Regions from separate parts of the Delftia sp. K82 genome, predicted to be linked through region 3. Evidence: predicted binding sites of a transcription regulator. Region 3 holds the regulator's gene; each other region holds the start of a gene.

Region 1 (3,818 bases), 1.0 Mb from region 3:
ACGAAGGGGCCGTGGGCGGCAATGTCTTCACGCGTGATGTGGATACGCAGGTCGAACCAGGGGGCCGTTTCGCACAGCTGCTGCAGCTCCTGCAGGAACGGAATGTCGGCCATGCGCGCAAAGCACAGCAGCAGCGTGGTGCGCGGCACGCGGTGGCCCTGCTGCTGTAGCCGATCCAGTTCGCGCAGCAGCGCCAGCGGCAGGGTCAGGCCGATGCCGCCGGCCAGCATGACCAGGGAGTCCAGGCCCAGCACCAGGTCGGCCGTGATGTCACCGGCCACGTGGCCGAGCGGCAGCGTGGAGCCTGCGCGCAGCACCGCATGCATGTGGTCGGAGACGCTGCCCCGGCCCGAGCTTTTGACGGCAATGTCGAACTGGCCGGCGCCGTCGTGCTCGCTGCAGGGCTCGTAGCGGGTGATGGAGTACAGCCGCTGCTGCACGGCGCCATTGGCGTCGGCATGCTCGATGGCCACATGCCGGCCGGGCCGCAGGCCTCCGAGGAATTGCGCCGAGGCGCCCTGCACGCGCAGGGTGTAGACCATGACGCCGCCCGCCTCTGCCCGTGCCGCGGCGCAGCGCGCCAGCGTGCTGCCTGCCTGGAGGGCGGCGCTCATGCCTGCATCTCCTCGAGGACCGAGGACACCAGCGCCACGCTGCCGCCCAGGTTGCGGCCCGCCAGGCCGATGCGGTCGATCAGGCTTTGCACCGAGTCGGTGTAGACGCCGATCTCGTTGCTGTCGCCCACGTCGTGCAGGATGTCGCGCGCATGCGGCATGCCGACCATGGTGAAGACGGTGGACCAGGCGCCCAGTTCGTTGTTGGCGAACATCTGCACGGTCTTGAGGATGATGGAGCGCAGGTAGCTGCGCTCGCGGTTGCTCAGGCCCTGGACGATGTCGGTGGCCACCGAGCTGAAGACGCTGGAGTGGCTCCATTCGTCCACGGCGTGGGTGCGGGTGACCTCGTGGCAGATGGGCTGGATGCTGCGGTCCTCGGCCATGGTCTTGAGGTAGTCGGTGATCAGGGTTTCGCTGGCGCAGGCGATGGCGAAGCGGGCCAGGCGGCGCTCCCATTCCGCGCCGCACTGCGCCAGCACGCCGTTGCGCCAGCCGACGAGGTTGAAGTCCGCGTAGTCCAGCGGCGCCAGGCCGCGCATCTCGTAGATGTAGTTGCAGGCCATGATGGACATGCGGGTGTGCAGGGCCTCGTCCAGCAGGGCCTGGGACATGACGTCCTGCAGCAGCGCCCGGTTGGCGCTGGGCGGCGGGGTCTTGATGATGTCCTCGCAGGCCGGCGTGACCACGTTGCACTCGATGTAGATGGTCTTGAGGTTGTAGATGCCCCAGGCGTAGGACAGGCATTGGTCGCGCAGGTGCTGGGGTGCCTCCACCCATGCCTGGTGATCGCGAAACGGCAGCAGCGAGGCGGTGAAGTCCTGCCGGGTGGGGTCGAACGCCAAGCCGCAGTAATCAGGCAGGTCCTGATTCACGGCCGCTCTTGACTTCCAGAGCAGGGACAGCTTTTTGAGCGCATCGCGCACGGCGTCATCTGTCCGAGAGATATCGAGATTCATTTTTCAACTCCGTGCAATTGAACTTGATTGATCTGAGTCAAATCGCCTATTCCCTCCCCCCGCTTTCTCCATCTGCGGCAATCACCAATGGCGCTGCAAATAGCGCTTCAAATGTCGCTGCAGATGGCAGATACGTTGTCATGGATTTCTTCACTCTGTCATATTCCACCTTGAATCAATCTCCTCCACTGCAGATTGCGGATGATTCGTGGCGGTATTGGATCTCATGACTTTCAACGTCTGGCGGCGAATTCTATGGAGAGAGCGTGGATTCAAACAGACCTATTTTCGTCAATGAACCAGACCGCTTTTTTCAACGGTTTACATTGGCATGCCACCTTAATTGGTCTGCTCACCCGCTGAAACATGGTCGGAATCAAGGCAGCTGCACTTTGTAGACTGCCCATTACCGATGCGTCCTGGTTTCCAAATCCTTTCATAACCCGGGCGCTGCCGATTCCCGTGCTTCAGCGCCTCCAAGACAGCCAATGCGACATGGACGATTTATCGCTCCCCAAAATCAATTCACTGGATCTTCAACAGGCAGACAGCGAGGCCTGGGATGCCATCGCGGCCGAGCGGATTCGCCAGTCGCGCTCGATTGAATTGATTGCCTCTGAAAACTTCGTGAGCCGCGCGGTGATGGAGGCGCAGGGCTCGGTGCTGACCAACAAATACGCAGAGGGCTATCCGGGCGTGCGCTACTACGGCGGCTGCGCCAATGCCGATGCCGTGGAGAACCTGGCCATTGCGCGTGCCAAGGCGCTGTTCGGCTGCGCGCACGCCAACGTGCAGCCGCACTCGGGCAGCCAGGCCAACCAGGGTGTGTACCTGGCGTTCCTGGAGCCCGGCGACAAGATCATGGGGCTGGACCTGCGCTCGGGCGGGCACCTGACGCATGGCTCCCGCGTGAGCGTGTCGGGCAAGTGGTTCCAGTCCATCAGCTACGAGGTGGACGCCCGCTCCCAGCGCATCGACATGGACCAGGTGCGGCGAATTGCGCTGAAGGAGCGGCCCAGGCTCATCATTGCCGGTGGCTCGGCCTATTCACGGCAGATGGACTGGGCCGAGTTCCGGCGCATTGCCGACCGGGTGGGCGCCATCTTCATGGCCGACATCGCGCACGTGGCGGGGCTGGTGGCCGCGGGCGTGTTCCCCTCGCCCGTGGAGCACGCCCACGTGACCACGACCACCACGCACAAGACGCTGCGCGGGCCGCGCGGCGGCATGATCCTCTCGGCCGACGCCGAGATCGCCAGGCGCATAGACGCCGCCGTGTTTCCGGGCCTGCAGTCCGGGCCGCTGATGCATGTGGTGGCGGCCAAGGCGGTGGCGCTGGGCGAGGCGCTCAAGCCCGCCTTTCGCACCTATGCGCGGGCCGTGGTGGACAACGCCCGCGTGCTGTGCGACCGGCTTTCGCAGGGCGGACTGTCCGTGGTCTCCGCAGGCACGGACTGCCATCTGGGCGTGATCGACCTGCGCCCCTGGGAGCTGACGGGCAAGGCCGCCGAAACGGCGCTGGAGCAGATCGGCATCACGGTCAACAAGAACGCCGTGCCCGGCGACGGCGCGCGGCCGCTGGTGACCTCGGGCATCCGCGTGGGCAGCGCGGCCTGCACCACGCGCGGCATGGGCGCCGACGAGTTCCGCGAGATCGGCGACATGATTCTTGCCACGCTGGGCGGCATACGCAGCGGCACCATGAACGCGCGCACGCTCAAGTCCATCCACGAAGGCGTGTCCGACCTGACCGGGCGCTTTCCCCTGCCCTATTGAGGCATGCAGCGTCCGGCTTCTCCCAACCTGTCAGGGTTTTCGCAGCGCGTTGGCCAGGCGCAGCACGGCGGCCTCGATCTCGTAGGCCGTGAGCGAGGCATAGCCCAGCAGCCAGCCCGGCTGCCGCTGCTCGCCCGCGTACAGGCGGCTGAGCCCCTGCAGCAGCACGCCGGCCGCGGCGGCGCGGCGGATAGTGTCTTCCTCGGACCAGCCGGGCTCCAGCAGGCAGGGCACCTGCATGCCGCCCTGGGGCCGTGGCGCGGTGACGATGCCGGCCAGGTGCCTGCCTATGGATTCGAGGATGACCTCGCGCCGCCCCGCGTACAGCTTGCGCATGGCCCGCACGTGGGAGTTGTAGTGGCCGTCTTCCATGAAGCGCGCCAGCGTCAGCTGCTGGATCTGGGGCGTGTGCCCGTCCATGATGCTGCGCGCCTGGACAAAGGCGCGCACCAGCTCCTGCGGCAAGGCC
Region 2 (3,818 bases), 2.7 Mb from region 3:
TGGGGCCCAGGAACAGGAAGGAACCGGTAGGCCGGTTGGGATCGGACAGGCCCGAGCGCGAGCGGCGAATGGCATTGGCCACGGCCGAGATGGCCTCGTCCTGGCCGACGACGCGGTCATGCAGACGGTCTTCCATGCGCAGCAGCTTGTCCTTCTCGCCCTGCATCATCTTGGCCACGGGAATGCCCGTGGCACGGCTGACCACTTCGGCAATTTCCTCGGCGCCCACATGGGTGCGAAGCAGCCTGTGGGCGGGCGCGCCGCCCTGCCCCTGCTCGTTGGCCTGGGCTTCGTTGAGCTGCTTTTCCAGCGAGGGCAGCTTGCCGTACTGCAGCTCGGCCACCTTGTTGAAGTCGCCCTTGCGCTTGAGCTCCTCGATCTGGATGCGGATCTGGTCGATCTCCTTGCGGATCTGCTCGGAGCCCTGGGCGCTGGCCTTCTCGCTCTTCCAGACCTCTTCCAGGTCGGCGTACTCGCGCTCCAGGCTGCCGAGCTCCTCCTCGATCAGTTGCAGGCGCTTTTGCGAGGCCTCGTCCTTTTCCTTCTTCATGGCCTCGCGCTCGATCTTGAGCTGGATCATGCGGCGCTCGAGCTTGTCCATGACCTCGGGCTTGGAGTCGATCTCGATCTTGATCTTGGCCGCGGCCTCGTCGATCAGGTCGATGGCCTTGTCGGGCAGGAAGCGGTCGGTGATGTAGCGGTGGCTCAGCTCGGCCGCAGCCACGATGGCCGGGTCGGTGATGTCCACGCCATGGTGGGCCTCGTAGCGCACCTGCAGTCCGCGCAGGATGGCGATGGTGTCCTCCACGGAAGGCTCTTCGACCAGCACCTTCTGGAAGCGCCGCTCCAGCGCCGCATCCTTTTCGATGTACTTGCGGTATTCATCGAGCGTGGTCGCGCCGATGCAGTGCAGCTCGCCGCGCGCCAGGGCCGGCTTGAGCATGTTGCCCGCGTCCATGGCGCCGTCGGCCTTGCCGGCGCCGACCATGGTGTGGATCTCGTCGATGAACAGGATGATGCGGCCCTCTTCCTGGGCCACTTCCTTGAGCACGGACTTCAGGCGTTCCTCGAAGTCGCCACGGTATTTGGCGCCGGCCAGCAGGCCCGCCATGTCCAGCGACAGCACGCGCTTGTTCTTGAGGCTTTCGGGCACCTCGCCGGCCACGATGCGCTGGGCCAGGCCCTCGACGATGGCGGTCTTGCCCACGCCGGGCTCGCCGATCAGCACGGGGTTGTTCTTGCTGCGGCGCTGCAGCACCTGGATGGAGCGGCGGATTTCGTCGTCACGCCCGATCACCGGATCGAGCTTGCCGATGCGCGCGCGCTCGGTCAGGTCCATGGTGTATTTCTTGAGGGCCTCGCGCTGGCCTTCACCTTCGGCGCTGTCCATGGTCTGGCCGCCGCGCACGGCGTTGATGGCCGACTCCAGGCTGGAGCGCGTCACGCCGCTTTCCTTGAGCAGTTGGCCTGCGCGCGTGGAAGAGCCGCTGCTGTCGGTCAGCGCCAGCAGGAACAGCTCGCTGGCAATGAACTGGTCGCCGCGCTTGAGGGCTTCCTTCTCGGTCGCCTGCAGCAGCCGGCCCAGCTCGGAGCCGACCTGCACCTGGTCCTGGTGCTGCACGCGCGGCAGATCAGCCAGGGCCTTCTCGGCCGCGGCCTGCAGCTGGCCCACGTTGGCGCCGGCGCGCTGCAAGAGCGAGCGCGGACCATCGTCCTGGCGCAGCAGCGCCACGAGCAGGTGCAGGGGTTCGATATTGGATTGGTCACCGCCCAGGGCCAGCGTTTGCGCGTCGGCCAGGGCTTCCTGGAACTTGGTTGTCAGTTTGTCGATTCGCATGGTGTTTCTTTTCGCTCCTGAAACAGGGTCATTGCGATTTATCTGATACCGGCAGGGCAAATTTCAAGCCATGCCCGGCCTGCAAGGACAGACGCTTGCGCCAGATCAAGGCCGGCGAGGCCGGCCATCCTTCTCAAGCATTGCGCTGAAAGATCGAGAACTGCGTAGGCGTAACGCCCAAATGCGCCCGGAAGCTGCGCACCAGGTGGCTGGCGCCGGAAAAGCCGCAATCCAGTGCCAGCTCGGCCAGCGGCGGCACGTTGCGCGCAGACAGGGCGCGCCGTGCCCGGGCCAGGCGCTGCTGCAGCACCCATTCGTGCACCGTGCAGCCCATGCTCTGGCGGAACATGCGTGCGAAATGGAATTCGGAGAGGCAGGCCTGTCTCGCCAGTGCCGGCAGCGACACGGCCTTGGAGTCATGCAGATGCGCCTCGACATGGGCCAGCACCCTGCGCCGCATGGCCGCAGAAAGCCCACCCAGCGGCCGCTGCAGCGCCTGCAGCTGGCGCGGCGTGGCGGACTGCAGCACCAGCCGGTCCACCAGCTGCTGGCCAATGGCATCGGCCGCCAGTTGCTGCTGGGGGTCCTGCCAGTCCAGCTGCATCAGCGCACGGGCACCGGCGTGGAAGGCCTGATCATCCCCGTAGATCTGCGCACGCAAGGTGCGCGAGCGGGGCTCGGCATCCAGCATGCGGACCACGCGCCCGGCCCAGGCCAGGTCGGACACATACAGGTGCAGGAACTGCACGGGCGAGCGCACCAGCCAGTGCGATTCGTCCTCTGGCGTGAAGATGCAGATGCGCCCCGGCGCCCCCATGGCCTCGGGCCGCGCCTTGAGCTGCGAGCCCTCGCCCCCGGCCAGGTAGACCGACAGCGTGTGGTGACCGGGCTGGCAGTAGCACACCTCGTCGTCCACATTGGCCCAGACGGCCAGCTCCACCCCCTCGCTCAGGCGCACGCGCCGCTGCAGCCGGGCCTTGGAGCGTGACAGCACCTGGCACAGGTGGCTGGAGGGCAGCTCGGGCAGCGGCGTGGGCGTCATGGCAGCGATTGTGGTCCCGCAGCCATACCGACGCATGGCGCCAGGCCATCAAACCGCAGGAATCTGCCATGCCCGCCCAGCCTGCGGCGCCATCATCACCGGCCATGACTGCCACCCTCTATGCCCTGGTCGTGCTGATCTGGGGTTCGACCTGGATCGCCCTGAAGCTGCAGCTGGGCGCCGTCCCCGTGGAGCTGTCCATTGCCTACCGCTTTGCGCTGGCCGCCGTGCTGATGTTCGCCTGGCTGGCCTGGTCGCGGCAGCTGCGCGTGCCCCGCGGCCCGGCGCTGCCGCGCGTGCTGGGGCAAGGTCTGTGCCTGTTCAGCTTCAACTTCGTGTGCTTCATGCATGCCAGCGAAACGCTGGCCAGCGGCCTGGCCGCCGTGGTGTTCTCCAGCGCCAATCTCTGGAACGCGCTGCTGGCGCGCATCATCCACGGCCGCAGGCTGGCTCCCCATGTGCTGGCCGGCAGCCTCTTCGGCCTTGCAGGCCTGGTGGCGCTGTTCTGGCCCGAGCTGCGCGCAGGCCGGCATGCCAGCCTGCCTGGTCTGGCCTGGGCGGTGCTGGGCACGCTGTGCTTTTCCTGCGGGAACATGCTGTCGGCTTCGCTGCAGTCCATGGGCTGGCGGCCGGCCCAGACCAATGCCTGGGGCATGCTGGCCGGCACGCTACTGCTGACCGGCTATGCGCTGGTGGCGGGCCTGCCCTGGCGCTTCGATGCCAGCTGGACCTATGTGGGCTCCTGGCTGTACCTGGCCATTCCAGGCTCGGTGATTGCGTTCACGGCCTACCTGACCTTGGTGGGCCGGCTGGGCCCGGAGAAGGCGGCCTATGCGACGGTGCTGTTCCCCATTGTTGCGCTCAGCATCTCGGCGCTTTTCGAGGGCTATGTCTGGACGCCGCTGGCCGTGGGCGGGCTGCTGCTGGTGATGTTCGGAA
Region 3 (3,818 bases):
CATCTCGGGCGCGAAGTACTCGCGGAAGCCCAGCAGCCAGGCCTGCTCCATGGGCTCGAACAGCACGGCGCCCTGGCACATGATGGCCATGATGACGGCGCGGCGCACCAGGTCGTCGCGCGACAGCGCCAGGCCCCGCACCACGGGCAGGTGGCTGGCGTCGATGGCGTCGTAGTACTCCTCCAGCGTCTTGGCGTTCTGGCTGTAGCTGGCGCCCACCTTGCCGATGGCCGACACGCCCAGCGCAATCAGGTCGCAGTCGGGCTGGGTGCTGTAGCCCTGGAAGTTGCGGTGCAGCCGGCCCTGGCGCTTGGCCACGGCCAGCGAGTCCTCGGGCAGGGCGAAGTGGTCCATGCCCACGTAGACATAGCCACCGTCCATGAACGCGGCGATGGAACGCGACAGCATGGCCAGCTTGTCGGCCCCCTGGGGCAGATCCTCGGCCGCAATGCGCCGCTGCGGCTTGAAGCGCTCGGGCAGGTGGGCATAGGCATAGAGCGCGATGCGGTCGGGCCGCAGCGCGTTGACCTGGGCCAGCGTGCGCTCGAAGGATTCGGGCGTCTGCTTGGGCAGGCCGTAGATCAGGTCCACGTTGATGGAGGCAAAGCCCAGCTGCCGCGCGGCCGCCACCAGCTCGAACACCTGCTCGGCCGGCTGCACGCGGTGCACCGCGATCTGCACCTGCTCGTCGAAGTCCTGCACGCCGAAGCTCAGGCGGTTGAAGCCCAGCTCCTTGAGCACGGCCAGGCGCTCAACGCTGACGGTGCGCGGATCGACCTCGATGGAGTATTCGCCACCCGGCTCCAGCTTGAAATGCTCGCGCAACAGGCCCATCAGCGTGCGCAGCTCATCGTCGGAGAAGAAGGTGGGCGTGCCGCCGCCCAGGTGCAGTTGGCTGACGGTCTGGCCCTTGCCGCAATGGGCCGTGTGCAAGGCCATCTCGCGCGCCAGGTAGTCCAGGTAGACGGCGGCGCGATCGTGGTGGCGCGTCACGATCTTGTTGCAGGCGCAGTAGTAGCAAAGCGACTCGCAAAAGGGCACGTGCACATACAGCGACAAAGGCATGGCACGCGCTGCGGTACTCGATTTGCGTTGTTGCAGCGCCAGGATATAGTCCTCTGCACCAAAGGCCTCGACAAAGCGGTCGGCGGTAGGGAACGAGGTGTATCGGGGCCCCGGTACGTCAAAGCGACGCAGCAGCTCTGGGGTGACAGCGGTCATGGGTTTTTTCCTCTAATACCTCGACTGTGCCGCAGCACATCGGTCATGTCCTTGACTCATATCAAGAGTTGTTTGAGGGACTGCTGCGACAATTTGATCCAACTCATCGCAATCCACGAGGTCACCGCCGGCACGCTGTGTGCCGCTGATGTTTATCACTCCATGAACCTTCAGACCATCAAAGCCTCCTGCTCCAACTGCAACCTGCGCGAACTGTGCATGCCCATGGGCCTGGATGCCGAGCAGATGCAGCGCATCGACGACATCGTGGCCACGCGCCGCAAGGTCAAGCGCGGAGGCCTGCTGTTTCGCAATGGCGAGACATTCACCTCGCTGTACGCCATCCGCACCGGCTTCTTCAAGACCTGCGTGGCCACCGAGGACGGACGCGACCAGGTCACAGGCTTTCAGATGGCCGGCGAGATCATTGGCCTGGACGGCATCGTCAACGACCACCACACCTGCGATGCCGTCGCGCTGGAAGACGCCGAAGTCTGCGTCATGCCCTTCGACAAGCTGGAAGACCTGTCGCGCGAGGTCACGGCCCTGCAAAACCATGTGCACAAGGTCATGAGCCGCGAGATCGTGCGCGAGCACGGCGTGATGCTGCTGCTGGGCAGCATGCGCGCCGAAGAGCGCCTGGCCGCCTTCGTGCTCAACCTGGTGCAGCGCCTGCATGCGCGGGGCTTTTCCAAGTCCGAACTGGTGCTGCGCATGACGCGCGAGGAAATCGGCAGCTACCTGGGCCTGAAGCTGGAGACGGTGAGCCGCACCTTCTCCAAGTTCGCGGACGACAACATCATCGAGGTGCGCCAGCGCCATCTGCGCATCCTGGACACGGAGGCGCTCAAGCGCATCGTCAACAGCCAGCAGTGCCAGTGAGGCTGCAAGGGCGGCAAGCATTCATCCGCCAATGAACAAGGCCCGCGACAGCGGGCCTTGTTCATTGCGGCGGGCTCTCGCTCAGTCCCGCCCCAGCCCCTGCATGGCCAGGTCCGGGTCGGGCTCGGAGACCACGCCGTCATTGAGATCGCGGGCCGAGCGGCCCAGCATGGTGGTCATCAGGCTGGAGAGCATGGTCACGCCCCAGAAGGCGAAGAAGGCCAGCGTGTAGATGCCCTGGCGCGACCAGCCCAGGTCGCCGAGCCAATGCAGCTCCAGCGGGTCCACAAAGGCAAAAACCAGCATCTCCATCACGGCGGCTGCCAGAAAGGCAGGCCAGGCAATCCACATCCAGCGTTGGGCCAACATCAGCGATCTCCTTGTGCTGTCGAGGGGTCGCCTTCATTGTGCGCCGCGCCAACGCATGGCGCCAAGCCCCGCAGCGCCCTGCACGCCTGTAGGAAACCCTCACCCGTCGCGCATGCCGGAGATGCGATCCGCCATGCAAAAAGGCCGCGACTGCGGCCTCTTGCAGGGGTGCACGGCGATCAGCGGTCCGTGGGGTGATCGTGCGCGGGCGTGGCCGCATGGTTGCGGCCGGTGACGGCGGGCGCCATGCTCTTGGGCACTTCGCGCACGCCATCGGCACGCTCGTTGATCGTGATGCCGTTGCGGTAGTAGTCGGGGTCGATCACGGGATCGGCGCCATTGATGGCGATGATGGCCGTGATCACGGCAGCGACCACCACGGCCGCCGGGCCGGCCACCACCAGCCAGACATGGCCGAACTTCCACCAGGGCTTGCCGGCGTCGGGGTGCGAGGGAGCCTGCGCGGGCGCGGAAACTGCGGGACTGGAAGACATGGGAAAACTCTTTCTTTCAGGCGGCAGGCGCGGACCGTGCCGCGCCTGCCAGGAACATCACCGGGGCACCAGGAAGACGGCCTTTTCGGACGCGCGTCCCGCGCCTGAATGCACGGCATCGATATCGAAGAATACGGTGTGCGAGCCCGGCTCGGCCGAACCGTAGGGAATCTGCAGGCGCGCCGCAATGCCGCGCGTCTCGGCCGGGCCGACCTCGACTTCCTGCTCGGAAGCCAGCTCCAGCCCATCGAGGCCATGGGCGCTGATGCGGTAGCGCTGGGCCTGCTCGGTGGCATTCATGATCTGCAGGCGGTAGACATTTTCCAGCTTGCCGCCCGCGACGATGCGCGACAGCGACGCCCGGTCGCGTATCACGTCGACCTTGACCGACTGGCGCAGCGCCAGGCTCACGATCATGGCCACGCTCAAGCCGATCAGCACGGCCGAGTAGATCAGCACGCGCGGACGGAAGATGCGGCGCAGCACCTGGGCACGCCGCCACAGGCCGGCCATGGCGTTCTGCGTGGTCAGGCGGATCAGGCCGCGCGGGTACTCCATCTTGTCCATGATGGAATTGCAGGCGTCTATGCACAGGCCGCAGCCAATGCATTCGTATTGCAGACCGTTGCGGATGTCGATGCCCACGGGGCAGACCTGCACGCACATCTTGCAGTCGATGCAGTCGCCCAGGCCCTGGGCCTTGTAGTCCACCTTTTTGGTGCGCGGCGCACGCGGCTCGCCCCGGCCCGTGTCGTAGCTGACGATCATGGTGTCCCGGTCGAACATGGCGCTCTGAAAGCGCGCATAGGGGCACATGTATTTGCAGACCTGCTCGCGCATGTAGCCCGCGTT
Region 4 (3,818 bases), on a different contig from region 3:
GCGCGACCCCGACACGCTGGGCGCACGCACGCGCACCGACAAGGACATCTTCTACAACCCCGACGCCGGCCTGCCGCGCGCCGAGCGCGAGCTGGCCGCTGCGGCCACCTCGCGCGCCAATGGCTGCATCTACTGCGCCTCGGTCCATGCGCGCTTTGCCACGCACTTCTCGCGCCGGGGCGGCGACGTGCAGCGCCTGCTCGACGAAGGCCCGGGCACGGACCTGGGGCCGCGCTGGAATGCCATCGTCACGGCGGCCGTGGCGCTGACCCAGACGCCGCCTGCGCTGGAGCCCGCCCACATCGATGCGCTGCGCACCGCAGGCCTGGACGATGCCGCCATCTCCGATGTGCTGCACGGCACGGCCTTCTTCAACTGGGCCAACCGGCTCATGCTGTCGCTGGGCGAGCCACGGACCACGGCTTGAGGGCGCCCGCCCTCACCACAGGCCCAGCAGCTTCCACCAGACACTGCCGACCACGGCAAAGATCAGCAGCTCGATCACGCACATGGCCGCACCCACGCGCCACCAGTTGCCCAGCGTGACGTAGCCGCTGCCGAAGATGATGGGCGAAGTGCCGGTGGCGTAGTGCGTGAGCGTCATCATGATGGCCGAGCCGGCCGTCATCATCAGCATGAAGGGCACGACATAGTCGGCCGGAATCAGCTGCGCGCCCACGGTCAGGAAGGCCAGCATCATCGCGCTGATGTGGGCCGTGGTGCTGGCGAACAGGTAGTGCGAGAACACGAACACGCCTACCAGGATGGCAGCCACCGGCAGCCAGTCCAGGCCGCTGGCGACGATGGCATTCTTCATGCCCACGGCAAACCAGGACACCACGCCGAGCTTGTTGAGCTGCTCGGCCAGCATGACCAGGGCGCCGAACCATACCAGGGTATCCCAGGCGCTTTTCTCGGACAGCACGTCATCCCAGTCGATGGTGCCCGTGATGATCAGCACGAACAGGCCCAGGAAGGCGACCACGGTGGGGTCCAGCACGAAGGCCGGGCCGAACAGCATCTGCGGCACGTTGGCCCACAGCAGCAGCATCAGGCCGAAGGTGCCAAGCATCACGCGCTCCTTGCCCGACAGCGGCCCCATGCGTGCCATCTCGCTGCGCGCGTACTCCACGGCATTGGGCGTGGCCTTGAGCTCGGGCGGCGACAGCAGGTAGATCACCAGCGGCATCAGCAGCAGGCACAGCAGGCCCGGCAGCAGCATGTACAGCGCCCAGGTGGTCCAGCTCAGGTGCAGGGCCTGGCCCGTGGCCTTGGCCACGAAATCCACCACCAGCGGGTTGGGCGCCGTGGCGGTCAGGAACATGGCCGAGGTGATGGGATTGGCGTGGTAGTTGACCAGGGCCAGGTAGGTGCCCACCTTGCCCTGCGTGCCCTTGGCCGGGTCCGACTCGAAGGCATTGGCGATGGACTTCATGATCGGGTGCACGATGCCGCCGCCGCGCGCCGTGTTGCTGGGCGTGAACGGAGCCAGCACCAGCTCGCAGATCGCCAGGCCGTAGCCGATGCCGATGGTGCGTTTGCCCAGCAGGGCGATGAACATCAGGCCGATGCGGCTGCCCAGCCCCGTCTTCTTGAGGCCGCGCGAGATCAGGATGGCCACCACGATCAGCCAGATCAGCGGGCTGGAAAAGCTGCTCAGCGCATCGGTGATGGCACCCTTGGACGAGCCGGAGGTGACCTGGGACAGCGAGACGATGACGATGGCCATCAAGGCCATCACGCCGATGGGCATGACCTTGAGGATGATGGCCACGATGGTGGTCAGGAAAATGGCGACCAGCTGCCAGCCCTTGGGCGTCAGCCCCTCGGGCACGGGCATCAGCAGCAGGCCGAACAGCACGGCGGTGGCAATCAGTGCCGGCACCAGCCGGAACGGCACGGCCGCCTTGAAATAACGGAACAGCGAGGCGATCTTCTCGAGCATGTGGATCCTTTGCGTTGCCGGAGCGGCGCCGAGAGAGCATGGCCTGCCGGGAGCAAAAGCCCACCAGCCTGCACGGGCACTGGCGGCCGCGCCGCATGACTGACATCATGATGCAGTGCAGCATGAGCCCGGCTTCCAGCGGGTGCCTGCGCCACCGAAGTTTGACAGGCATCAAGCCCGGGCCAGTAAACCTGGCGACCCAGGCCACCGAGCCCCGCTCACATGACAGCATCCCCAGACCGGGTGCCTTTCGCCCCGGTGTACCCATGCAGTGAAAAAAGGAGAAAAGCCGACATGCCAGCCAACCGATTCTTGCCCGAGGAATGGGAATGCCGGCTCCAGGAAATCGACCTGGAGATCGCCCGCCACGCCGTCATCTGCAAGATCCCGCTGCTGCAGGCCGGTGTGGTGGAGCGCGTGCTGGCCAATGACGCCAGCGTCTGCGGCGCCGAGCACGAGGCCGCATTCAAGACCCTGCGCGGTCTTCTGTACATGCACTACACCGAGCTGCTGCACATCAGCGAAGTGCTCAGCCCCGAGGTTGCCCAGGAAATCGCCCACCGCGTGCGCCTGCGGCTGGGCCAGCGCATCGGCAACCAGCTGGGCGGCTGATGCCGGGCTGTCCGCCTGGCCTTTGCCCTGGCGCGAGGGCATGAAAAAAGGGCTACGACACTGTCGTAGCCCTTTTCAATTTGGTTGCGCGAGAAGGATTTGAACCTCCGACCTTTGGGTTATGAGCCCAACGAGCTACCAGACTGCTCCATCGCGCGGTATTCCAAAATTATAGCAGATTATTCAGCTGCCTTGGCTTCGGCGGCGCCTTCTTCAGCGCGCTCGACCAGTTCCACGAAGGCCATGGGGGCGTTGTCGCCCACGCGGAAGCCCATCTTCAGGATACGGGTGTAGCCACCAGGACGCTTTGCGAAGCGGGGGCCCAGCTCGTTGAAGAGCTTGGTCACGCTGTCGCGGTCGCGCAGGCGGTCGAATGCCAGACGGCGGTTGGCAACGGTGTCGACCTTGGCCAGGGTGATCATGGGCTCGATCACGCGGCGCAGTTCCTTGGCCTTGGGAACGGTGGTCTTGATGGCTTCGTGCTCGATGAGCGAATTCATCATGTTCTTCAGCATCGCCAGGCGGTGCGAAGAGGTGCGATTGAGTTTGCGGAGGCCGTGACCGTGACGCATGGTGCTTTATTCCTAAAATATGTAATTAGGGCTTGCGCAAACAAGGATGCAAGCCTGGACCCGTTACCGGATCTGCAGCTTGCCTCAACCGAATTTGCGCAAGTTGTTGATTAATTCGTGCAGCCGTATCAGGTACTGCCCGAGGCACTGAGGCTCTCCAAAAAAGGAGAGCCCGCAATTATAGTGCTTAGCGCTTTTCCAGGCCAGCAGGCGGCCAGTTCTCGAGCTTCATGCCCAGCGTCAGACCGCGGGAAGCCAGGACTTCCTTGATCTCGTTGAGCGACTTGCGACCCAGGTTGGGGGTCTTGAGCAGCTCGTTTTCGGTACGCTGGATCAGGTCGCCGATGTAGTAGATGTTCTCTGCCTTGAGGCAGTTGGCCGAACGCACGGTGAGTTCCAGCTCGTCCACGGGACGCAGCAAGATGGGATCAAAGGCGGTTGCGGCACCACGGCCACCGGCCGGAGCATCGAAGACGCTGGCGATATCGCCGCCGTCCAGCTGAGCGAACACGGCGAGCTGTTCCACCAGGATCTTGGCGGAGGCGCGCACGGCGTCCTCGGCAGTGATCGCACCATTGGTTTCGATCTCCACCACCAGCTTGTCGAGGTCGGTGCGTTGTTCAACGCGGGCCGATTCGACGGCGTAGCTCACGCGCTTGACGGGCGAGAACGAAGCGTCCAGCACAATG

Evidence for each region. Region 3 encodes FNR, which switches genes on or off when oxygen is low (the NO sensors DNR and NnrR bind a similar motif). Its sites were predicted from a motif close to TTGATNNNNATCAA; they were not measured.
Region 1: the regulator FNR is predicted to act here: its motif matches at 1,601-1,614, upstream of KDK82_RS10260 (diiron oxygenase).
Region 2: the regulator FNR is predicted to act here: its motif matches at 1,933-1,946, upstream of clpB (ATP-dependent chaperone ClpB).
Region 4: the regulator FNR is predicted to act here: its motif matches at 2,107-2,120, upstream of KDK82_RS18865 (DASS family sodium-coupled anion symporter).

The regions. Positions count from the first base shown of each region.
Region 1 is NZ_MYFL01000001.1:2,320,356-2,324,173, forward strand. It holds gene KDK82_RS10255 (2Fe-2S iron-sulfur cluster-binding protein) at 1-614, opposite strand, end outside; gene KDK82_RS10260 (diiron oxygenase) at 611-1,573, opposite strand; gene KDK82_RS10265 (serine hydroxymethyltransferase) at 2,069-3,349, shown strand; gene KDK82_RS10270 (PLP-dependent aminotransferase family protein) at 3,380-3,818, opposite strand, start outside.
Region 2 is NZ_MYFL01000001.1:658,585-662,402, reverse strand. It holds gene clpB (ATP-dependent chaperone ClpB) at 1-1,837, opposite strand, end outside; gene KDK82_RS02930 (AraC family transcriptional regulator) at 1,971-2,879, opposite strand; gene KDK82_RS02925 (DMT family transporter) at 2,984-3,818, shown strand, end outside.
Region 3 is NZ_MYFL01000001.1:3,321,069-3,324,886, forward strand. It holds gene hemN (oxygen-independent coproporphyrinogen III oxidase) at 1-1,221, opposite strand, end outside; gene fnr (fumarate/nitrate reduction transcriptional regulator Fnr) at 1,384-2,103, shown strand; gene KDK82_RS14625 (hypothetical protein) at 2,185-2,472, opposite strand; gene KDK82_RS14630 (FixH family protein) at 2,652-2,966, opposite strand; gene ccoG (cytochrome c oxidase accessory protein CcoG) at 3,024-3,818, opposite strand, start outside.
Region 4 is NZ_MYFL01000003.1:426,838-430,655, reverse strand. It holds gene KDK82_RS18870 (alkylhydroperoxidase domain protein) at 1-427, shown strand, start outside; gene KDK82_RS18865 (DASS family sodium-coupled anion symporter) at 440-1,945, opposite strand; gene KDK82_RS18860 (hypothetical protein) at 2,240-2,557, shown strand; tRNA gene KDK82_RS18855 (tRNA-Met) at 2,639-2,715, opposite strand; gene rplQ (50S ribosomal protein L17) at 2,737-3,129, opposite strand; gene rpoA (DNA-directed RNA polymerase subunit alpha) at 3,317-3,818, opposite strand, start outside.